Regions from separate parts of the Streptomyces sp. S4.7 genome, predicted to be linked through region 2. Evidence: riboswitches for the same ligand, from Rfam matches in the RefSeq annotation. Region 2 holds a riboswitch; each other region holds the start of a gene.

Region 1 (7,703 bases), 3.6 Mb from region 2:
GGGCACCATCTGGATCGTCGCGGGTGTCATCTTCGCGGGCGCGGTCCAGGACATGGTCACGCTGTTCTTCTCCACGCGCCGCGACGGCCGTTCGCTCGGCCAGATCGCCCGTGACGAGATAGGCCCGTTCGGCGGCGCCGCCGCGCTCATCGCGGTCTTCCTCATCATGATCATCCTGCTGGCGGTGCTGGCGCTGGTCATCGTCAACGCGCTCGCCGACTCGCCGTGGGGCGTCTTCTCCATCGCGATGACCATCCCGATCGCGCTCTTCATGGGCGTGTATCTGCGGGTGATGCGGCCGGGCAAGGTCAGTGAGGTCTCGCTCGTCGGTGTGACGCTGCTGCTGCTCGCGATCGTGGCCGGCGGCTGGGTCGCCGAGTCCTCGCTCGCCGACACCTTCACGCTGGAGGCCGGCACGCTCGTCATCTGGATGATCGTGTACGGCTTCCTGGCGTCCGTACTGCCGGTCTGGATGCTGCTGGCGCCGCGCGACTACCTGTCGACCTTCATGAAGGTCGGCACGATCGCGCTGCTGGCGATCGGTGTGGTCGTCGCCATGCCGACGATGAAGATGGACGCGGTCACCGAGTTCGCGAGCCGCGGTGACGGTCCGGTCTTCGCCGGATCGATGTTCCCGTTCGTCTTCATCACCATCGCGTGCGGCGCGCTGTCCGGTTTCCACTCACTCATCTCCTCGGGCACCACGCCGAAGATGGTGCAGAAGGAGACCCAGATCCGGATGATCGGGTACGGCGCGATGCTCACCGAGTCGTTCGTCGCCATCATGGCGATGATCACGGCGTGCATCATCGACCCGGGTCTCTACTTCGCGGTCAACTCCCCCGCCGGAGTCATCGGCGGCACGGTCGAATCCGCCTCCCAGGCGGTCGCCAACCTCGGCTTCACGATCTCGCCCGACCAGCTCGCCCAGGCGGCGAAGGACGTCGAGGAGTCGAGCCTGCTGTCCCGCACCGGCGGCGCGCCGACCTTCGCGCTCGGAATGGCGGACATCTTCTCGTCCGTCATCGGCGGCGCGGGGATGAAGGCGTTCTGGTACCACTTCGCGATCATGTTCGAGGCGCTGTTCATCCTGACGACGGTGGACGCCGGGACGCGCGTCGGGCGCTTCATGCTCCAGGACATGCTCGGCAACGTGTACAAGCCGATGCGCCAGGTCAGCTGGAAGCCGGGCGTCTGGTTCGCCAGCGCCGTGGTCGTCGGCGCGTGGGGCTACTTCCTCTGGGTCGGCGTGCACGACCCGCTCGGTGGCATCAACCAGCTCTTCCCGCTGTTCGGCATCGCGAACCAGCTCCTGGCGGCGGTGGCGCTCGCCGTGTGCACGACGCTGCTGGTGAAGTCCGGACGGCTCAAATGGGCCTGGGTGACGGCGGTTCCGCTGGCCTGGGACGCGGCGGTCACGCTCACCGCGAGCTGGCAGAAGATCTTCTCCGACGACCCGAAGGTCGGCTTCTTCAAGCAGCGCGAGGTCTACCAGACGGGCATCGACAACGGCGAGGTGCTCCCGCCGGCGAAGACGATGGACGACATGCACACGGTCGTCACCAACTCGACGGTGGACGGCGTGCTCTGCGCGCTCTTCGCTATCCTGATCATCGTGGTCATCGCGGACGCCGGACGGGTCTGCTACAAGGCGATCCGCCACCCGGAGAGCGTGAAGCTCTCGGAGACGCCGTACGTGAAGTCGGAACTGGTCGCACCCGCGGGCATGTTCGCGACGAAGGAGGAGAAGGCGGAACTGGCGGCGGCGGAGACGAAGGCGTCCGCCGGGGCGGGTGCCGGGACGGGTTCGTCATGACCTCCGCGGCGAAGGTGCGCCACGCGGTGGGCCGGATCCGCTGGTACGTACGGGAGTTGACGGGCGAGTCGGCGTACGACCACTACGTGGCCCACACCCGCGCCTGCGACCCGACGGCGCAGCCCTTGACGCGCCGCGCCTTCGAACGCGAGCGGATGGACGCGCGCGAGGCGGACCCGAGGGAAGGGTTCCGCTGCTGCTGAGCGGTTCGGAGGGCCGCCGTTCCCCTGCGGGGAGCGGCGGCCCTCCGTCGTGCGGGGGGCGTCAGTGCACCCAGTCCTTGAGCTGCTCGGTCTCCAGTGCGATGTCCACCGGACCGGGCAGGACCACTGTCTTGCCGAACGGCACGGTGCGGGCGCTTTCGTACCGCACGCCGTCCGGCTCGCTGTAGACCGTCACCTCGCAGGTGTCCCGGTCGATCAGCAGATAGACGGGGATGCCGGTCTCCGCGTAGGCGCGGGGCTTCTCCACCCGGTCGCGCGCGTCGGTGTCGGAGTCGTACGACGTGACCTCGACGGCCATCAGGACGGGGCCGGGGTCGGCCCACTCGCCTTGGCCGACGAACGCGTCATTGGACGCCAGCGAGGCATCCGGCCTGGCCCGACCGTGGCGGTAGGCCTGCACCTTCAGCCCTTGGTCCGGATGCAGGAACAGCTCCGGCCGCGACTGCATACAGATGCGGAGCAGCCATTGGATGATGCGCCCGTGATCCCCGTCCGGCACTGCTTTGCTCCTGAGCTTCCCGTCGATCAGTTCCAGACGCACGCGCTCGGTCGTGCGGGCCAGTATCCGGGAGACCTCATCGAACTCATCGGCATAGACGTGAACTCGGTCGGTGGTCACGGTCATGGGCCCTCCCTACTTCACTCCGCACCTGGCATCGACAGCCGCGCACCATGCAACCGTGCACAGTGCTGCCCACGATAGCGGCGACCTGTGTCAAGGCGCGTCGTACCTCCGCGGGCCGCTGCCATGCATCGCTCCCCACGGTCGAAGAGGCCCGACACAACATGTGGGGGGTTCCATCGTCAACGAGCCCCACATGTATGCTCAAGTCTGCTGTCGCCGCAGGAGAATCCGGTGGAAATCCGGAACTGTCCCGCAACGGTGTGCTGTGGTGCGCTTTGCCGCGCCCGTGAGTCCGAGCACCTGCCGACGGCGCACCCGGCTCGACCGATCCGGGTGCCGAGACGTCCGGGCCCCGAGGCAGGGCCGGTGGACGCCGCGCCGCGCGCTGCCCGTCTCCGGGACGGCGTACGCGGGCGTGCGCCGCCGTGCCCTCCCCGAGGCCCAGAGCCGAGCGAGGGAGAGCACCACGTGACCATCGCGCCAGCCGATCCGGCTTCAGCGATCTCCGAGCGGGTAGGGGAGACGGCCGTAGGGGCCGGCGGACCGGCCGACGGACCAGGGACGGGCCTACTGCGGCTCCTCACCGACCTCACCGCCGACCTCGCCGACACCGACCCGGGCAGGGTCGCCGCCGCCGCGCTCCGTGGCCGCAGCGCCGCCTCGGACGAGGCCGAACTGCGCGAACTCGCCACCGAGGCCGCCGCCGGACTCATCTCCGAGGACCCCGCGTACTCCCGTCTCGCCGCCCGGCTGCTCACCCGCACCATCGCGGACGAGGCCGCCGGCCAGGGCGCCGTCTCGTTCTCCTCCTCGGTCGCCGTGGGCCACGCGGAGGGCCTGATCGCCGACCGTACGGCCGCGTTCGTCACCCGCCACGCCCCCCGCCTCGACGCGCTGATCGACCCCGCCGCCGACGACCGCTTCGGCTACTTCGGTCTGCGCACCCTCTTCAGCCGCTATCTGCTCCGGCACCCGATCACCCGCGATGTCATCGAGACGCCGCAGTACTTCATGCTGCGCGTCGCGTCCGGGCTGGCCAAGGACGACTCCCCGGCCGCCATGGACGAAGTCGCCGCGCTGTACGGCCTGATGAGCCGGCTCGACTACCTCCCCTCCTCCCCCACGCTCTTCAACTCCGGCACCCGGCACCCCCAGATGTCGTCCTGCTATCTGCTGGACTCCCCGCTGGACGAGCTGGACTCCATCTACGACCGCTACCACCAGGTGGCCCGCCTCTCGAAGCACGCGGGCGGCATCGGCCTCTCGTACTCCCGCATCCGCGCCCGCGGTTCGCTGATCCGCGGCACGAACGGGCACTCCAACGGCATCGTGCCGTTCCTGCGGACGCTCGACTCCTCCGTCGCCGCGGTCAACCAGGGCGGCCGGCGCAAGGGCGCGGCCTGCGTCTACCTGGAGACGTGGCACGCGGACATCGAGGAGTTCCTGGAGCTGCGCGACAACACCGGCGAGGAGGCGCGCCGTACGCACAATCTGAACCTCGCGCACTGGATCCCCGACGAGTTCATGCGCCGGGTCGACGCGGACGGCGACTGGTCGTTGTTCTCCCCCGCCGACGTGCCCGAGCTGGTCGACCTGTGGGGCGACGACTTCGACGCGGCGTACCGGGCGGCCGAGGCGGCCGGCAAGGCCCGCAGGACCATCCCGGCGCGTGAGCTGTACGGCCGCATGATGCGTACGCTGGCGCAGACCGGCAACGGCTGGATGACCTTCAAGGACGCGTCGAACCGTACGGCGAACCAGACCGCCGAGCCCGGCGCCGTCGTGCACTCCTCGAACCTCTGCACCGAGATCCTGGAGGTCACCGACGACGGCGAGACGGCCGTCTGCAACCTCGGCTCGGTCAACATCGGCGCGTTCGTGACCGAGAGCGGCGAGCTGGACTGGGAGCGGCTGGACGACAGCGTCCGTACCGCCGTGACCTTCCTCGACCGGGTCGTGGACATCAACTTCTACCCGACCGAGCAGGCCGGCCGCTCCAACGCCAAGTGGCGCCCGGTGGGCCTGGGTGTGATGGGCCTCCAGGACGTCTTCTTCAAGAAGCGGCTGCCGTTCGACTCCGCCGAGGCCGCGGCGCTCTCCACCCGTATCGCCGAGCGGATCATGCTCGCCGCCTACGAGGCGTCCTGTGACCTCGCCGAGCGCGAGGGCCCGCTGCCGGCCTGGTCGAGGACCCGCGCCGCGCGCGGCGTGCTGCACCCGGACCACTACGACGTCACGCTCAACTGGCCCGAGCGGTGGGAAGCCCTGCGGGCGCGCGTCGCGAAGACCGGTATGCGCAACTCGCTGCTGCTCGCCATCGCGCCGACGGCCACCATCGCCTCGATCGCGGGCGTCTACGAGTGCATCGAGCCGCAGGTCTCCAACCTCTTCAAGCGCGAGACGCTGTCGGGCGAGTTCCTCCAGGTCAACGCCTACCTGGTGGCCGAACTGAAGAAGCTCGGCGTGTGGGACGCCCAGTCCCGTGAGGCGCTGCGCGAGTCCAACGGCTCGGTGGCGGGCTTCGGCTGGATCCCGGCCGAGGTGCGCGAGCTGTACCGCACGGCGTGGGAGATCCCGCAGCGCGGCCTGATCGACATGGCGGCGGCGCGTACGCCGTTCCTCGACCAGAGCCAGTCGCTGAACCTGTTCCTGGAGACGCCGACCATCGGGAAGCTCAGCTCGATGTACGCGTACGCCTGGAAGAAGGGCCTCAAGACCACGTACTACCTGCGGTCGCGCCCGGCGACGCGGATCGCCCGTGCCGCGAAGTCGCAGCCGGTCACCGCCGCCGTGCCCGCACCCGCACAGATGGCGCCGGACGCCGACGCCATCGCCTGCTCCCTGGAAAACCCCGAGTCCTGCGAGGCCTGCCAGTGATGACCACCCCTGCCGTAGAGAAGAACCTGCTCGACCCGGGCTTCGAACTGACCCTGCGCCCCATGCGTTACCCGGACTTCTACGAGCGCTACCGCGACGCGATCAAGAACACCTGGACGGTGGAGGAGGTCGACCTCCACTCCGACGTCGCCGACCTCGGCAAGCTCACCCCAGGTGAGCAGCACATGATCGGCCGGCTGGTCGCGTTCTTCGCGACGGGCGACTCGATCGTCTCGAACAATCTGGTGCTGACGCTCTACAAGCACATCAACTCCCCCGAGGCGCGGCTCTACCTCTCACGCCAGCTCTTCGAGGAGGCCGTGCACGTCCAGTTCTACTTGACGCTGCTCGACACCTACCTTCCTGACCCGGCGGACCGAGCGGCGGCGTTCGACGCGGTCGAGGAGATCCCGTCGATCCGCGAGAAGGCGCAGTTCTGCTTCAAGTGGATGGACTCGGTCGAGAAGATCGACCGCCTGGAGTCCCGGGCCGACCGGCGCCGCTTCCTGCTGAACCTGATCTGCTTCGCGGCCTGCATCGAGGGCCTGTTCTTCTACGGAGCGTTCGCGTACGTCTACTGGTTCCGCTCGCGCGGCCTGCTGCACGGGCTGGCCACCGGCACCAACTGGGTCTTCCGCGACGAGACGATGCACATGAACTTCGCCTTCGAGGTCGTGGACACCGTCCGTAAGGAGGAGCCGGAACTCTTCGACGACGAGCTCCTTCAGCAGGTCACCGACATGCTGAAGGAGGCGGTCGAGGCGGAGCTCCAGTTCGGCCGCGACCTGTGCGGCGATGGTCTGCCGGGCATGAACACGGAGTCGATGCGCGAATACCTCCAGTGCGTCGCGGACCAGCGCCTCCAGCGCCTGGGCTTCGCGCCGGTGTACGGCTCGGAGAACCCGTTCTCGTATCTGGAGCTGCAAGGCGTCCAGGAACTGACGAACTTCTTCGAACGCCGCCCGTCGGCGTACCAGGTGGCGGTGGAGGGCACGGTCGGCTTCGACGACGACTTCTAAGAAGGCGTGACTGCCCGAGCCCCGTGGCGGGTGCCGCGGGGCTCGGGCACGATGACCCCATGTTTCACACTCCCCTCCCCGCGGGTGAGGGCCTTCAACTCCGCGAATGGACCGAGGCCGACGCCCCCGCCCTGTCCGCCCTCTTCGACGAGCCCGAGATGGACCGCTGGACGCCGCTGCGGGCACCGTTCGACGAGACGGCGGCACGTGCGTACGTGATCCGCGCCCACGAACGGCGGGCGGCGGGCCAGGCGCTCCAGCTCGCCATCACGACGGACGGGCACACTCCCATGGGCGAGGTGCTGCTGTTCGTCGCGGCGGGGGACGGATCCGAGGTCGAACTCGCCTACGGAATCGGCGCGCTCCACCGCCGCCGGGGCCTGGCGTCCCGAGCGGTACGCCTGATGCTCCCGCACGCGTTCCACGACGCGAGAGTCCGCCGTGCGCTGCTCCGGATAGAACCGGACAACGCGGCGAGCGCGGCGGTGGCGCGCAAGACGGGATTCCAACTCACGGACGAGCCACCGGTGATCCGTGAGAACGAGCCGCGAAGCGTGACGCTCCAGACGTGGGAACTGCGGAGGGGCGCCCCGTACTGACCCCGGTTGTACGGCTCGCGGACCGTGACCGGGGTTGTACGCCCCGCGTTGGATGGTGAACTACATTCGCACATCGGTACGTTGGGGTGTGAGGCGTATGGGAACCAGCCGCGGTCAGAAAAGGCAGGGGACACCGGTCGACAATCGTCCGGGCATCTGGGTCGGCTACGGGAAGTTGGTCAAGCTCTACCGCGAGCGGCTGGGGATGACCCAACAGGAACTCTCGGACGCGCTGGGCTACTCCGTGGAGTTGGTCGCCTCGGTCGAGCGGGGCCGCAGACCGGCGAAGAGGGCGTTCACCGAGGGCGCGGAGGCGACGCTGAACGCGGGCGGGGCGCTGGCCGTCCTGCAGGACGACGTCGACCTCGCGAAACTTCCCGCGTTCTTCCAGGACTTCGCGCAGATCGAGACGGAAGCTGTGAGCCGGTTCTCGTCCGATCCGCTGCTCGTCCCTGGCTTGCTCCAGACCGAGGAGTACGCGAAAGCGGTGGTTTCGGCCCACTGCCCGCCGCTCAGCGAGGAAGTCATTGACCAACGTGTCGA
Region 2 (7,703 bases):
GCGTACGGCCGGGGACGGAGGTGGCGGTGAGCCACAGACGGCACATCCACTCCAGCTGGGCCGTGCGGTCGTACGCCTTGTCCAGGGTGTCCGCGTAGGTGACGGTGCCGTGGTTCTGGAGCAGACAGCCCGTACGGTCGCGCAGCGCGCGCACCATGTGCCCGGCCAGCGCCTCCGTGCCGTACATCGCGTACGGGGCGACCCGGACAGGTCCGCCGAAGTCCGCCGCCATGTAGTGGATCAGCGGGAGTTCGGGGACGAGGGTGGAGACGGCGGTGGCGTGGACGGCGTGGGTGTGCACCACGGCGCCGGCGGTGGAGTTGCGGTAGACCTCCAGATGCATCGGCAGCTCGCTGGTGGGTCTGAGGCTGCCGGTGACCTGTCGGCCGTCCAGATCGACGGCGACGGTGTCCGCGGGCGTCAGCCGGTCGTACGGCACTCCGCTCGGGGTGACGAGGACGAGCTCCCCGACGCGTACGGAGACGTTGCCCGAGGTGCCGACGACCAGTCCGTCGGCCGCGCTCCGCCGGGCGGTCACGACGAGGTCCCGCCAGGCCCGTTCGATCTCCGGGCCGTCCGGGTGCCCGTGTCCGTGCCCGTGCTCGCTCCCGCGGTCGTGTCCGTGCGTGTGTCCGGTTTCCGTCATGCGGCGATTTTGCCAGGCGGTCCAAGGGAGTTCGCGGGGTCCGAAGGTCCCTCGGTGAGGTGAATCTCTCCCCCGGCGCGGGCCCCCGGCGAGCGGGCCGGGGCGGGCCGCCTCGGAGGCCCGGGAGGGGGCCGGAAACGGGACAGGGGCGGGGCGCCGCACGGGTCGAGCGGAATCCGCGCACGGCCCCCGGCACCGGGAGGTGACACGCCCGTTCACAAGCGGAGCGGCCACACCCTGTTGGGAGTCACCGCAACGCCTGCCTCAGTTCATCTTCCGTTCACTCGGCATCCCTACGTTCCTGAACGGCCACTGACATCAAACGATTGCCTGGGTAAATGGAACACATCACGCTGCTGCTCGCGATCGTGATCGTGACGGCTCTCGTGTTCGATTTCACGAACGGTTTCCACGACACCGCCAACGCGATGGCGACGACCATCTCGACCGGCGCACTGAAACCCAAGACGGCGGTGGCGATGTCCGCCGTGCTCAACCTCGTCGGCGCGTTCCTGTCCGTCGAGGTCGCCAAGACCATCTCCGGCGGGCTCATCAACGAACAGGGCATCCAGACCGAAGTCATCTTCGCGGCGCTCGTCGGCGCCATCCTGTGGAACCTGTTCACCTGGCTGCTCGGCCTTCCGTCGAGCTCCTCCCACGCTCTGTTCGGCGGACTCATCGGCGCCACGCTGATGTCCGTCGGCACCTCCGGCGTCAACGGCGGGGTGGTCGTCACCAAGGTCCTGCTCCCGGCGCTCGCCGCGCCGCTGGTGGCCGGCCTGGCCGCGATGCTTGCCACCCGGCTCACCTACCGCATCGGCCGCAACACGGACGAGAAGGACACGGCGAAGGGCTACCGCGCGGGACAGATCGCGTCGGCCGGCCTCGTCTCCCTCGCCCACGGCACCAACGACGCGCAGAAGACCATGGGTGTCATCACCCTCGCGCTGGTCACCGGCGGCGTCCTCGCCCCCGGCTCCAACCCCCCGATGTGGGTCATCGTCTCCGCCGGTGTCGCGATCGCGCTCGGTACCTACCTCGGCGGCTGGCGCATCATCCGCACCATGGGCAAGGGCCTCACCGACCTCCAGCCGCAGCAGGGCTTCGCCGCCCAGACCAGCGCGGCGACCGTCATCCTCGCCTCCTCCCACCTGGGCTTCTCCCTCTCCACCACGCAGTCCTGCTCCGGCGCGGTGATGGGCGCCGGTCTCGGCCGCAAGGGCGGGGTCGTCCGCTGGTCGACCGCCACCCGGATGTTCATCGCCTGGGGGCTGACCCTGCCGGCCGCCGGTCTCGTCGCCGCGGGCGCCGAGTTCCTGACCGGGCAGGGTCCCTGGGGTGTCGCGGTCACGGCCGCGCTGCTCGTCGGACTGTCGGCGGTCATCTGGCTGGCGTCGCGCCGTCAGCCGGTCGACCACACCAACGTCAACGAGGCGGACGGGCCCACCCCGGCCGAACCCGTGGGTGTCGTGACAGCCGCGATCGCCGCCGTCACCCCGCCCCCCGTGGGCGGCCCGGCGTCGGAGATCTCCGCCACCATCCCGGCCCCGGGTCCCGGGGAACCCACCGCCGAACCGGCCCGGACCGCGACGGTCTGACGAAGCGAAGGACACTTTCAGCATGAACATCGACTGGGCGGCGCTCGGCTCCGTCTTCGGCGTCAGTCTCGTGGCCACCGTCGCGCTGGTGGGTCTGTTCACCCTGGGCATCGTGGGGCTCTCGAAGGGCGCGGCGCCCGCTGAGGGCGCGACGGCCACGGCCGCCGGCCCCACCGGCTCCGCGGCGCTGGCGCGCACCGGCGCGTACGTCTGCTTCGGCCTGTGCCTGGCGGCCGTCTCGTACGGGATCTACATGATCGTCGCCTGACGCGGAGCGACGCGACGCGATCGAGCATCGCCGAGGGGGGTGGCCCGTACCGGGTCGCCCCCCTCGGCCGTGTTCGGGTCCTGCGGGCAGCCCGCGCCGTGTGGGCCTCAGCACACCGCCCCGCCGCAGGTCAAAGCCCGGTTGACGGGGATTCGCACGCGTGGTGGACTGCCGGGGCCAATACGGCGACAGCGAAGAGGAAGCCGGTGCGAATCCGGCGCGGTCCCGCCACTGTGACGGGAGACGGTCATGTCTCCCGGAGCCAGGAACTCTTGTCGCCGCATCACGTCGAACCGGGGCGCGGACCCTGAGTGAGGACATGTCGCCATGCCCGGCTGCGGTACAGCTGTCGCGTCCAGTGCTGTGAGTACGAGACCCCCACGAGCGTCCCGAGGCGTATCGGCGGGCTGAGCGATGCGTGCCGAGTATTCGGCGGGCCGCGAAGTACCGGCCCCGGGAAACGTTTTCGCGTACGGCGCCACCGCCGGTCTGATCGCCGACCGGCTCATCGGCGACCCCCGGCGCGGCCACCCCGTCGCCGGCTTCGGGCGGGCGGCGGGCGCCCTCGAGCGTCTGCTCTGGCACGACCACCGGGGCTGGGGCACGCTGCACGCCGTCGTGTGCGCCGGGGGTGCGGCCGCAGTGGCCGCCCTCGTCTCGCGCGGGCTGCGGGACCGTACCGCCGCCTCCGTCGCCCTGACCGCCGCCGTCACCTGGACCGTGGTCGGCGGTACGTCCCTGGGGCGGGAGGCGCGCGCGGTCGGCGGGGCGCTGGCGGCCGGTGACGTGGAGGTCGCGCGGGAGTGGCTGCCGCGGCTCTGCGGGCGGGACCCGCAGGGCCTGGACGAGCGGCAGATCGCCCGCGCCGTGGTGGAGTCCGTCGCCGAGAACACCTCGGACGCCGTCGTGGGAGCCCTGGTCTGGGGCGCGTTCGGCGGGGTGCCGGGGCTGGTCGCGTTCCGCGCCGTCAACACGCTGGACGCGATGGTCGGGCACCGTTCGCCGCGCCATCTGCGCTTCGGCTGGGCGTCGGCGCGGCTCGACGACGTGGCGGGCTGGCCCGGAGCCCGGCTGACGGCGGCGCTGGCGGCGGTGGCGGGCGGCGCGCCCGCGCGGGCGCTCGGCGTGGTGAGGCGCGACGCGGGCCGCCATCCGAGTCCCAACGCGGGCCCCGTGGAAGCGGCGTTCGCGGGCGCGCTGGGCGTACGGCTCGGCGGCACCCTCGCGTACGGCGGACGGGTCGAACACCGGCCGGTCCTGGGCGGCGGCGGACGGCCGGTCGAGGTGGCCGACATCGAGCGGGCGGTCCGGCTGTCGCACCGCGTCGGCGCGCTCGCGCTCGGCGTCTGCGTGGCCGGACGGCTGCTGGCCGGCAACCACCTGAAGAGGAGGGCCCGATGAACGGGGATCCGATGAGCGGCGGGCGCGGGCGCGGCGGCGGGCTGCTCGTCGCGGGCACCACCTCCGACGCCGGCAAGAGCGTCGTCACGGCGGGCATCTGCCGCTGGCTCGTACGCCGGGGCGTGAAAGTGGCGCCCTTCAAGGGACAGAACATGTCGCTGAATTCGTTCGTGACGCGCGAGGGCGCCGAGATCGGCCGGGCGCAGGCGATGCAGGCACAGGCGGCGCGCGTCGAGCCGACGGCGCTGATGAATCCCGTCCTGCTCAAGCCGGGCAGCGACCGCAGCAGTCAAGTGGTGCTGATGGGACGGCCGGTGGGCGAGCTGAGCGCCCGCGGCTACCACGGGGACGGCGCGGGCCCCGGCCGCCAGGAGACGCTGCTCGGCACCGTCGTGGACTGTCTGGAGGAGCTGCGGAGCACGTACGACGCGGTGATCTGCGAGGGCGCCGGCAGCCCGGCCGAGATCAATCTGCGGCGTACCGACATCGTCAACATGGGCGTCGCGCGGGCGGCCCGGCTGCCGGTCGTCGTGGTCGGCGACATCGACAGGGGCGGCGTCTTCGCGTCCTTCTTCGGTACGACGGCGCTGCTGAGCCCCGAGGATCAGGCGCTGGTCGCCGGTTATCTCGTCAACAAGTTCCGCGGCGACGTGTCGTTGCTGGAGCCGGGCCTGGAGATGCTGCGCGGACTCACCGGCCGCGCCACGTACGGCGTGCTGCCCTTCCGGCACGGTCTGGGCATCGACGAGGAGGACGGCCTGCGGGTCTCCCTGCGCGGCGCCGTACGCGAGTCGGTGGTGGCTCCCGCGTACGGAGAGGAGGTCCTGCGGGTCGCCGTCTGCGCGGTGCCGCTGATGTCCAACTTCACCGACGTGGACGCGCTGGCGGCCGAACCGGGCGTCGTGGTGCGGTTCGTGGACCGCCCCGACGAGATCACCGACGCGGACCTGGTGATCGTCCCCGGTACGCGCGGCACGGTCCGCGCGCTGGCCTGGCTGCGCGAGCGCGGTCTCGCCGACGCGCTGCTGCGGCGCGCCGCCGAGGGCCGCCCGGTCCTCGGTGTCTGCGGCGGCTACCAACTCCTCGGCGAGCACATCGAGGACGAGGTGGAGTCCCGCGCGGGCTCCGTGGCCGGACTGGGACTGCTGCCCGTACGCGTCGAGTTCGCCCGTGAGAAGACCCTGGCACGGCCCGTCGGCGAGGCGCTGGGCGAGCGTGTCGAGGGTTACGAGATCCACCACGGCGTCGCCTCCGTGGAAGGCGGTGACCCGTTCCTTCTCGACAGCGGCGGACGCCGCCTCGACGGGTGCCGCTCGGGCCAGGTGTGGGGTACGCACTGGCACGGGTCACTGGAGAGCGACGGCTTCCGGCGCGCCTTCCTGCGCGCCGTGGCCACGGCGGCGGGGCGCCGTTTCGTACCCGCCCCCGACACCTCGTTCGCCACTCTGCGCGAGGAGCAGCTCGACCTCCTCGGCGATCTGATCGAAGAACACGCGGACACGGACGCGCTGCTGCGGCTGATCGAGTCGGGCGCCCCGTCAGGACTTCCCTTCATCGCACCTGGAGCGCCATGACCACCGCGCCTGCCGACAGCCCCTCCCCGACCGTGCTGTTGCTGTCCACCGCCGATACGGATCTGCTGGCGGCCCGTGCCTCGGGCGCCCCGTATCTCATCGGCAACCCGACCCGGGTCGATGCCACCGACGACCTGCCCGCGCTGATCGCCGGCGCGCGGATCGCCGTCGTACGCCTGCTCGGCGGCAAGCGTGCCTGGGAGGACGGTCTCGCGGTGCTCGCCGCGTCCGGCGTCCCGACCGTGCTGCTGGGCGGGGAGTCGCTGCCGGACGCGGAGCTGATGGCCGACTCGTCGGTGCCCGCCGGTGTGGTGGCCGAGGCGCTGCGCTATCTGGTCGAGGGCGGGCCGGAGAATCTGGCGGAACTGGCGCGGTTCCTCTGCGACACCGTCCTGCTCACCGGCGAGGGGTTCGACGCGCCGCGCGCGATGCCCGAGTGGGGCGTGCACGGCGAGCGCGCCTCGGTGGAAGGGCGGCCCACGGTCGCGGTCCTCTTCTACCGCGCGCACCACCTCTCCGGGAACACCTCCTTCGTGGACGTGCTGTGCGACCGGATCGAGGAGCGGGGCGCCAACGCCCTCCCCCTCTACTGCGGTTCGCTCCGGGGCGCCGATCCCGCCCTGTACGAGCGGCTCGGCTCGGCGGACGCGCTGATCGCGACCGTCCTCGCCGCGGGCGGCACGCGCGCGTCGGACGCGTCGGCGGGCGGCGACGACGAGGCGTGGGACATCGGGGCGCTGGCCGATCTCGACGTGCCCGTCCTGCAAGGGCTCTGTCTGACGTCGTCGCGGGCGGCCTGGGACGCGTCGGACGCCGCGCTGTCCCCCATGGACGCGGCGATGCAGGTCGCGATCCCGGAGTTCGACGGGCGGCTGATCACGGTCCCGTTCTCCTTCAAGGAGGAGGGCCCGGACGGGGTCCCCGTGTACGTCGCCGACGCCGAGCGGGCCGGCCGGGTCGCCGGGATCGCGGTGCGGCACGCGCGCCTCGCGCACAAGCCGAACGGGCGCAAGAAGCTTGCCGTGGTCTTCACGGCGTACCCGACGAAGCACTCACGCGTGGGCAACGCGGTCGGTCTCGACACCCCCGCGTCCGCGGTACGGGTGCTGGACGCCCTGCGCGACGCCGGTTACGCGGTGGGGGACGGCGCGGACGCGCACCCCGACAAAGGTGACGAGCTGATCCACCGGCTCATCAACGCCGGTGGCCACGACGTGGAGTGGCTGACGGAGGAGCAGTTGGCGGTGGCGCCCGCGCGGGTGCCGCTGGCCGACTACCGCGCCTGGTTCGACAGGCTGGAGCCGGGGCTGCGCGCGAGCATGCTGGAGCACTGGGGCGAGCCGCCGGGCTCGCTGTACGTGGACGGCGACGACATCGTGCTGGCGTCGCTGCGGTTCGGGAACGTCGTGGTGATGATCCAGCCGCCGCGCGGCTTCGGCGAGAACCCGATCGCGATCTACCACGACCCGGACATGCCGCCGTCGCACCACTACATGGCGGCGTACCGCTGGCTGGAGACGGCGGCCGGGGAGAACGGCTTCGGCGCGGACGCGATCATCCACATGGGCAAGCACGGCACGATGGAGTGGCTGCCCGGCAAGGGGCTCGGGCTGTCGGCGGGCTGCGGCCCGGACGCGGTGCTCGGCGAACTGCCGCTGATCTACCCGTTCATCGTCAACGACCCGGGCGAGGGCACCCAGGCCAAGCGGCGCGGCCACGCCACCGTCGTGGACCATCTGGTGCCGCCGATGGCGCGCGCCGACACCTACGGGGACCTGGCGAAGCTGGAGCAACTGCTCGACGAGTACGCACTGGTCAGCGATCTCGACCCGGCGAAGGCACCGACCGTCCGGGCGCAGATCTGGACGCTCGTCAAGGCCGCGGAGCTGCACCACGACCTGCATGTGGACGAGCAGCCGGAGGACGACGACTTCGACTCGTTCGTCATGCACGTCGACGGCTACCTGTGTGAGATCAAGGACGTCCAGATCAGGGACGGTCTGCACATCCTCGGCGGCGGCCCGCGGGGGGAGGCCCGCGTCAACCTGGTGCTCGCCGTGCTGCGTGCCTCGCAGGTGTGGGGCGGCGAGGCGAACGCGCTGCCGGGTCTGCGGGCGGCGCTCGCCGAGCACTTCGGCCTGGTCGAGAAGGAGTTGCTGGGCGAGCCCGGCGCGCCGGTGAAGGTGCCGGTGGAGCTGACGGACCTGGTCACGGGT
Region 3 (7,703 bases), 1.1 Mb from region 2:
AGGGTGCCGGTGGTGCCGAGGCCGGCCACGAAGTGGGTGACGGACGGCAGGTCGGCGAGGATCTCGGGGCCGGTGGTGGCGTAATGGGCGCCCGCGTTGTCCGGGTTGCCGTACTGGTAGAGCATCACCCAGCTCGGGTTCTCGGCGGCGAGCTCCTTGGCGACGCGCACGGCCGTGTTGGAGCCGCCGGCCGCCGGGGACGGGATGATCTCGGCGCCCCACATGGCGAGCAGCTCGCGGCGCTCCTGCGAGGTGTTCTCCGGCATCACGCAGATGATCTTGTAGCCCTTGAGCTTCGCGGCCATGGCGAGGGAGATGCCGGTGTTGCCGCTGGTGGGCTCCAGGATCGTGCAGCCCGGTGTGAGCCGGCCGTCCTTCTCGGCCTGCTCGACCATGCGCAGCGCCGGACGGTCCTTGATGGAGCCGGTCGGGTTGCGGTCCTCCAGCTTGGCCCAGAGCCGGACGTCGTCCGACGGGGAGAGCCGGGGCAGCCGTACGAGGGGGGTGTCGCCGACGACCGCGAGCGGGGAGTCGTACCGCATCAGAGCGTGTGCGTGTCGAGCGTCGGCTTCTCGGGTGCGCCGCCCGCGACGGCCGGGAGGATGGTGACGCTGTCGCCGTCGGCGAGCTTGGTGGAGATGCCGTCCAGGAAGCGGACGTCCTCGTCGTTGAGGTAGACGTTGACGAAGCGGCGGAGCTGGTCGCCGTTGGCGCCGTCGACGATGCGCTCGCGGATGCCCGTGTGGCGGGATTCGAGGTCCGTGAGCAGCGCCGCGATGGTGTCACCGCTGCCTTCGACGGACTTGGCTCCGTCGGTGTAGGTGCGGAGGATGGTCGGAATACGGACCTCGATGGCCATGGCGTGGGCTCCTGTTCGAAAAGAGGCGTGGCGCGGGCGCGCGGCTCAGCCCCCGCGCGGGGGTGATGCTCGGAACGGGCGTTTCCGCCGGGCTCAGGCGGCAGCGCCGACCGTACACATGGCGCTGGCGAGGCGGCACAGGTCGACGTGCAGCCGCGCAACCAGCAGATCGCCGGGCGTCTTGTCGCTCACGTCGTGGGAAACCATGGGGTCATCGTATCGATTCCCGGTCCGCATCCCGGTATGGCATCTCGCATGTTGGACGTTCGGTGTTCGTCAGGTGGACGGGGCCGGGGGCTCGGGCAGATAGACGACGGTGGGGGCGCCGGTCCGGGGGTGCGGTGTGATCTCGGCCTCCACCTCGTAGACGGCGGCCAGGAGGGCGGGGGTCAGGACCTCGGCCGGGGTGCCGGAGGCGACGACAGTACCCGCTCTGAGTACGTAAAGGCGGTCGCAGTAGTACGCGGCGAGATTCAGGTCGTGCAGGGCGAGCAGCTTGGTCGCCCCCAACTCCCGCATCAGGTTGAGGACTTCGAGCTGGTAGCGGATGTCCAGATGATTCGTCGGCTCGTCCAGGACGAAGAGCGCGGGCCGCTGGACCAGAGCGCGGGCGACGAGGGCCCGCTGGCGTTCGCCGCCGGAGAGGGAAGGGAAGTCGCGGTGGGCGAGCGCGGCGATGCCGACCCGGTCGAGCGCGGCGTCGGCCAGTGCGGTGTCGGCCGCCGTGTCCGCCTCCCAGAAGCGGCGGTGCGGGGAGCGGCCCATGGCGACGACCTCGCGGACGGTCAGCTCGAAGTCGCTCTGCCCGTCCTGCGGGACGGTGCCCACGTGCCGGGCGCGCGCCTTGGCGGTCATGCTGTGCAGGTCGTCCCCGTCCAGCAGCGCCCGGCCGTGGGTGGGGCGCAGCGCCCCGTACACGCAGCGCAGCAGGGTGGTCTTGCCGCTGCCGTTGGGGCCGACGAGTCCGACGGTCTCGCCGGGTGCGGCGGTGAGGTCGACGGCGTCGACGAGGTGCCGGCCGTCGCCGACTCCGTAGGAGAGTCCCTCGACGCGGAGCGAGGCGGCCGTACGGTCCTTCATACAGGGGCTCCTTCGGGGCGGCGGCGCATCAGCCACAGGAAGAACGGGCCGCCGGTGAGGGCGGTGAGGACGCCGACGGGGATGTCCTGCGGGGCGGCGACGGTACGGGCGGCGAGGTCCGCGACGACGAGTACGACGGCGCCGCCGAGCGCGGCGACGGGCAGCAGCGGCCGGTGCGCGGCCCCGACCGCCATGCGCGCGGCGTGCGGCACGAGCAGTCCGACGAAGCCGATGGCGCCGCTCGCGGCGACCATCACACCGGTGACGAGTGAGGCGAGGACGAACACGGCGGCGCGGAAGCGGGCGGTGTCCAGCCCGAGTACGGTCGCGCCCTCCTCCCCCACCAGCAGCAGGTCGAGCGGTCTGGCGAGCGCCGTGAGGACGGCGGTGCCGGCGACGAGGACGACGGCCGGGCCGGCGAGGGTGCCCCAGCGGGCGCTGCCGAGGCCGCCGAGGGACCAGAAGAGGGCTTCCTGGAAGTGCTCGGGCCGGGCCGAGACGACCAGGACGAGCGTGGTGAGCGCGGACAGGATGTACGAGACGGTCACCCCGGCCAGTACGAGCCGCCCGCCGGTCATCGTGCCGCCGCGCCGGGCCAGCGCGTAGACGAGGGCCATCGCGGTGAGCGAGCCGGCGAAGGCGGCGGCCGGCATGGCGAGGGTGGTGGTGATCCCGGCGCCGATGCCGCCGCCGACACCGAGGACCAGCACCAGCACGGCGCCGGCGGACGCCCCCGAGGAGATACCGAGGAGGAACGGGTCGGCCAGCCGGTTGCGTACGAGGGCCTGGAGGACGGTCCCGACGACGGCGAGCCCGGCGCCGACGACGGCGCCGAGCAGCACGCGCGGCAACCGCACGTCCAGGACGATCGTGCGGAAGGGGCTGGGCTCCGCGCCGCCGGTGAGGATCGTGAGGACCTCACCGGGCGGGATGCGGACGGAGCCGAGCGCGAGCCCGGCGACGACGGCGCACAGGAGGGCCGCGGCGAGCGAGGCGAGCACGAGGGCGTACCGCAGCCGGCGGGGGCCGGGCGGGGTCCGACAGGTCATGACGTGGTCCTAGGGCGTGTCCGGAATGCAGCGCCGTCCGCTCGCGGGACGGGGCCGCGGCGGCCGGCGGGTGCATCGCAGGCGGATGATCGGTGTGGTGGACGAACCGGCCGTACTCGGACGACTCCGGCAACGCGGCAAAGTGCCGTGCCAGGCGTCCCGGGCCCCCAAGATCCGCCGGACAGGGCCCCTGGCGTGTCCGGAAAGTAGCGCCGTCCGCCCGGAGGGGCGGGGCCCGCGACGGCCGGTGCGGTGCCTCGCAGGGCGGAGGACCGGTGTGGTGGATGGACCGGCCGTACTCGGCCGACTCCGACAACGCGAGGGGGCACCTCCCGGGCCCCCTCGGGGGCTACGGGGGAGAGGCGCCGTGCCAGGCGTCGCGGGCCGGGCGGGACTTTCCGGACACGGCCTAGAGGCCCGCCTCGGGGTGGAGTTGGGTCGCGAGGCGTTGGACGGCGGCGGGGGCGCGGACGCCGAGGACGGCGTCGGAGAGCGGCAGGACGGCGAAGCTCTTGTTCCTGATCGCCGGGACGTCCTTCAGTACGGGGTCCTCCAGCAGGCGCTTCTTCTTCTGCGCGACGGTGGTGGCGCCGTAGTCGTAGATCACGACCGTCTCGGGCTCGCGGGCCACGACCTGCTCCCAGGTGGCGTCGCCGAAGGACTTGTCGAGGTCGGCGAAGACGTTGCGCCCGCCGGCCCGCCGGATCAGCTCGTTGCCGATGCCCTTGCCCCCGGCGGTGAACGCGGTCTTGTCGCCGCTGTCGTAGACGAAGACCGGGACGGGCTTCACGTCTTCGAGCCCGGCGGCGGTGGTGGCGAGGGTGGTGCGTGCCCCGGCGGTCCACTTCTCGGCGCGGCCGGCGACACCGAAGGTGCGGCCGACCTCCCGGACCTCGCGGAACACGTCGTCCATGGAGGTCCGGCCCTCGGCGCAGTTCTCAAGGTTGAGCCGGGTGTCGATGCCGGCGCCCTTGAGCTCGTCGCGGGTGCGGCCGTCCTTGGCGGCGAAGGCGCTGGCGTAGCCGCCGTAGACGAAGTCGGGGTTCGCGGCGAGGAGTCTCTCCTTGGAGGGGTACTCCTCGGCGATGACCGGGACGCTGTCGTACGCCTTCTTGTGGGCGGGGAGGACCGCGTCGTCCAGCCAGGCGGTGCCGATGAGGGACTTGGTCAGACCGAGCTCGATCATGATCTCGGTGACGTGCTGGTTCATCGTGACCACGCGCTTCGGGGGCGCTTCGAAGGTGGTCTTCACACCGCAGTTGGTGACGGTGTACGGAAATCCGCCGGCCGGTGCCCCGGAGGCGGGGACGGGGTCCGGGCCGGTGCCGCAGGCGGCGAGCGGGAGCAGCAGCGGGAGCAGGACCGCCGGTATGAGGGCGTGGCGTCGCGAGGGCATGACTGGGCCTCCTCCGGGGGATTTCCGCGTCCCCTGGCATGGTGGGAGAAGGGCGACAGGTCAGTTCCTGGCTTCCGGGCCCCCGCTCGCGCGCGGGGCCCGGTCACAGTGGCGGGACCGTGCCGGATTCACACCGGCTTCCTGGGTCCTGCCGCCCTGGACGGCGTCAGTGTGTCAGATGACCTCGACCTCTTCTTCCGTGACCTCGCCGTCGACGATGCGGTACGAGCGGAACTGGAACGGGCCCATGTCGTCGGTGTCGGCCGTGGAGACCAGGACGTAGTGGGCGAACGGCTCCATCGCCAGGTCGATGTCCCGGCGCGAGGGGTACGCCTCGGTCGCGGTGTGCGAGTGGTAGATCACCACCAGGTCCTCGTTGCGCTCGCGCAGCTCGTTGTCGAGCTTCTTGTGGTCGTCCGCGTCGAACTCGTAGAACGTGGGCGAGCGGGCCGCGTTGAGCATGGGGATGAAGCGCTCGGGCCGGTCGCTGTCCTCGGGGCCCGCGATCACGCCGCACGCCTCGTCGGGGTGGTCCGCCCGCGCGTGGGCGACGATCTGGTCGTACAGCGCCTGGGTGATGGTCAGCATGAGGTGAAGGATAAACAGGTGGCCTCCGTGTGTGAGATACGGAGGCCACCTGGTGAGACGGGTTCCGGGACGCCCGGCGGCTGACGGGGAGCTGCCGGGGCGGCTGCCGGGCGGGCGTCAGTCGGAGGCCTTGACGAACTCCGGCTCGTTCGGGCCCTCGGGGGCGCGCGCCGCGAGTTCCGGGTTACGGCTCTTGAGCAGGGCCCAGCCCGCGACCAGGAACACCGCCCAGAGCGCGCCGACGTACAGCGAGACGCGGGCGTCGGAGTCGTACGCGATCAGACAGGTCACGAAGGACAGGAAGGCCAGCGCCGCCCAGCTGAGGGCCGAGCCGCCCGGAGCGGGGAACGAGGACGCCGGGAGCCGGCCCGCGACCACGGCGGAGCGGTACTTGATATGGCTGATGAGGATCATCATCCAGGTCCAGATACCGGCGGCGGTGGCCACCGAGGTGACGTACAGGAACGCCTTCTCGGGGACGACGTAGTTGAGGACGACGCCGATGCCCATCAGGGCGACGGACGCCGCGATGCCGGCGGCCGGTGTCCTGCGGCTGTTGAGCTTGCCCAGGGCCTGCGGCGCCTCCTTGTTGGCGGAGAGGTCGCGGAGCATCCGGCCGGTGGAGTACATGCCGGAGTTGCAGGACGACAGGGCTGCCGTCAGCACGACGAAGTTGACGATTCCGGCGCCGAGCGGGATGCCGATCTTGGCGAACGCGTGCACGAACGGGCTCTCGCCCTCACTGAATTCGGTCCACTTCACGACGGCGAGGATGACGGTGAGCGCGCCGACGTAGAAGACGATGATGCGCCAGGGCAGCGTGTTGATCGCCTTGGGGAGTGTCTTCTCCGGGTTCTCGGACTCGCCCGCCGTGACGCCGACGAGTTCGACGGCGAGGTAGGCGAACATGACGCCCTGGAGGGTCATCAGGCTGGAGCCGATGCCGTTGGGGAAGATCCCGCCGTGCTGCCAGAGGTTGCCGGTGGCGGCGGTGTCGCCCGCGTCCGAGAAGCCGAGGGTCAGGACGCCGAGGCCGATGACGATCATGCCGATGATGGCGGTGACCTTGACCATCGAGAACCAGAACTCGACCTCGCCGAAAATCTTGACGGAGATCAGGTTGACGCCGAAGAGCACCAGGAGGAAGACCAGGGCGCTGACCCACTGCGGGATCGCCGGGAACCAGAAGTGGATGTAGATCGCCGCCGCCGTGAGCTCGGCCATGCCGGTCACGATCCACATGAGCCAGTACGTCCAGCCGGTGACGTAGCCGAAGAACGGGCCGAGGAACTCGCGGGCGTACTCCGCGAAGGAGCCGGAGACCGGCCGGTAGAGCAGCAGTTCGCCGAGCGCCCGCATGATGAAGAAGATCACCACGCCGGCGAGGGCGTACATCAGGATGATGCTCGGCCCGGCCTTGGCGATGTTCGCGCCGGCGCCCATGAACAGGCCGACGCCGATCGCGCCGCCGATCGCGATCATCTGGACCTGGCGGCTGCCGAGTCCGCGTTCGTAGCCCTCCTCCGAGGTGTCTGCGGAGGGCTTGTCCGAGGTGTTGTCGACCTGTGGGGAGGTCATGGTGATGCGCCCTTTCTCCCTGCCTGTGCCGGTGGTCGTGAAGATTTACCACGGGCCGGGCCGCGATTCACGGAGGCGGCTGTGGTGCGGCCCACAGGAAGAAGCGGACAAATTTCCCCCGGAATCGCAAAGCATGCGGGGGCGGCGACGCGATCGTTATCCGGAGTCGAGTGTCCGTTGAGGAAACGGAGCATGTCCGTCCGCAGACTCTGCGACGGGGGTACACAGACCCTGTGACGGACCGGCCGGACGGACCCGTCGCGGGGCGGGGCGCGGGAGGTGCGACCCCGCATCCGTCACGGCATCATGGTCTCGACGAGCGTCTCCTGGAGCGCCCCGAGCCACAGGTACGCCATCACCATCGGCTTGCGGGGGTCCGAGTCCGGCAGCCGGTACAGGCTCTCGCCCTCGTCCTCGTCGGAGACGTCCAGCCTGCTGCCGATCGTCAGGCGCAGGTCGTTGAGCGCGCCGAGCCAGTGCCGGCAGTCCTCGGGCGTCAGCTTCAGTACGGCCCCGCCCTCGCCGGACGCGGAGAGGGCGTCCAGGTCGCGGACGACGGCCAGGCCGTCCTCGCGCTTGCGGCTCCGCAGGTCGTTCTCGGTGAAGCGCCTGAACTCGGAGGCGTACTCGCGCAGTTCGTCGTCGGTGTCGTCGCCGAAGCCGTACGCGTCCGGGAAGAGCCGGGCGAGCGCGGGGTCGGACGGCGGTTCGCTCGGCCCCTCCGCGAAGAGCGCGGCCAGGGGGTCCTCGCCCTGGGCCGGTTCGTCGCCGGGGCCGATCAGCTCCAGGAGCTGCACGGCGAGGGAGCGCAGGATGGAGATCTCGACCTCGTCGAGCGCGACGGCGGCGCCACCGCCGGGGATCGCCTCGAACTGCCCGGCCATCAGCCGGCGTCCTGGGAGAGCGTGGCCCACAGGCCGTATCCGTGCATCGCCTGCACGTCGCGTTCCATCTCCTCGCGGCTGCCGCTGGAGACGATGGCGCGGCCCTTCTGGTGGACGTCGAGCATCAGCTTGTGCGCCTTGTCCTTGGAGTAGCCGAAGTACGTCTGGAAGACGTAGGTCACATAACTCATGAGGTTGACCGGGTCGTTGTGGACGATCGTCATCCACGGCACGTCAGGTTCCGGGACGGTGAACGTCTCCTCGGCCGA

Evidence for each region. A riboswitch is a leader RNA that binds a small molecule or an ion and turns the genes downstream of it on or off. The one in region 2 is predicted to bind cobalamin.
Region 1: linked by a shared signal. The riboswitch ahead of SSPS47_RS23020 (ribonucleoside-diphosphate reductase subunit alpha) and the one ahead of SSPS47_RS06600 (cobalamin biosynthesis protein) in region 2 are both predicted to bind cobalamin.
Region 3: linked by a shared signal. The riboswitch ahead of SSPS47_RS11335 (ABC transporter substrate-binding protein) and the one ahead of SSPS47_RS06600 (cobalamin biosynthesis protein) in region 2 are both predicted to bind cobalamin.

Annotation. Positions count from the first base shown of each region.
Region 1 covers NZ_CP048397.1:5,120,892-5,128,594, reverse strand. The annotation lists gene SSPS47_RS23035 (carbon starvation CstA family protein) at 1-1,816, shown strand, start outside; gene SSPS47_RS23030 (YbdD/YjiX family protein) at 1,813-2,019, shown strand; gene SSPS47_RS23025 (Uma2 family endonuclease) at 2,081-2,665, opposite strand; cobalamin riboswitch at 2,856-2,988, shown strand; gene SSPS47_RS23020 (ribonucleoside-diphosphate reductase subunit alpha) at 3,134-5,542, shown strand; gene SSPS47_RS23015 (ribonucleotide-diphosphate reductase subunit beta) at 5,542-6,561, shown strand; gene SSPS47_RS23010 (GNAT family N-acetyltransferase) at 6,621-7,160, shown strand; gene SSPS47_RS23005 (helix-turn-helix transcriptional regulator) at 7,258-7,703, shown strand, end outside.
Region 2 covers NZ_CP048397.1:1,485,044-1,492,746, forward strand. The annotation lists gene SSPS47_RS06585 (class II aldolase/adducin family protein) at 1-646, opposite strand, end outside; gene SSPS47_RS06590 (inorganic phosphate transporter) at 985-2,244, shown strand; gene SSPS47_RS06595 (hypothetical protein) at 2,267-2,512, shown strand; cobalamin riboswitch at 2,660-2,807, shown strand; gene SSPS47_RS06600 (cobalamin biosynthesis protein) at 2,927-3,913, shown strand; gene SSPS47_RS06605 (cobyric acid synthase) at 3,910-5,487, shown strand; gene cobN (cobaltochelatase subunit CobN) at 5,484-7,703, shown strand, end outside.
Region 3 covers NZ_CP048397.1:2,578,434-2,586,136, forward strand. The annotation lists gene SSPS47_RS11315 (cysteine synthase) at 1-542, opposite strand, end outside; gene SSPS47_RS11320 (MoaD/ThiS family protein) at 542-859, opposite strand; gene SSPS47_RS36180 (putative leader peptide) at 953-1,066, opposite strand; gene SSPS47_RS11325 (ABC transporter ATP-binding protein) at 1,136-1,939, opposite strand; gene SSPS47_RS11330 (iron ABC transporter permease) at 1,936-2,988, opposite strand; gene SSPS47_RS11335 (ABC transporter substrate-binding protein) at 3,398-4,384, opposite strand; cobalamin riboswitch at 4,425-4,559, opposite strand; gene SSPS47_RS11340 (M67 family metallopeptidase) at 4,559-4,972, opposite strand; gene SSPS47_RS11345 (amino acid permease) at 5,090-6,550, opposite strand; gene SSPS47_RS11350 (DUF2017 domain-containing protein) at 6,847-7,434, opposite strand; gene clpS (ATP-dependent Clp protease adapter ClpS) at 7,434-7,703, opposite strand, start outside.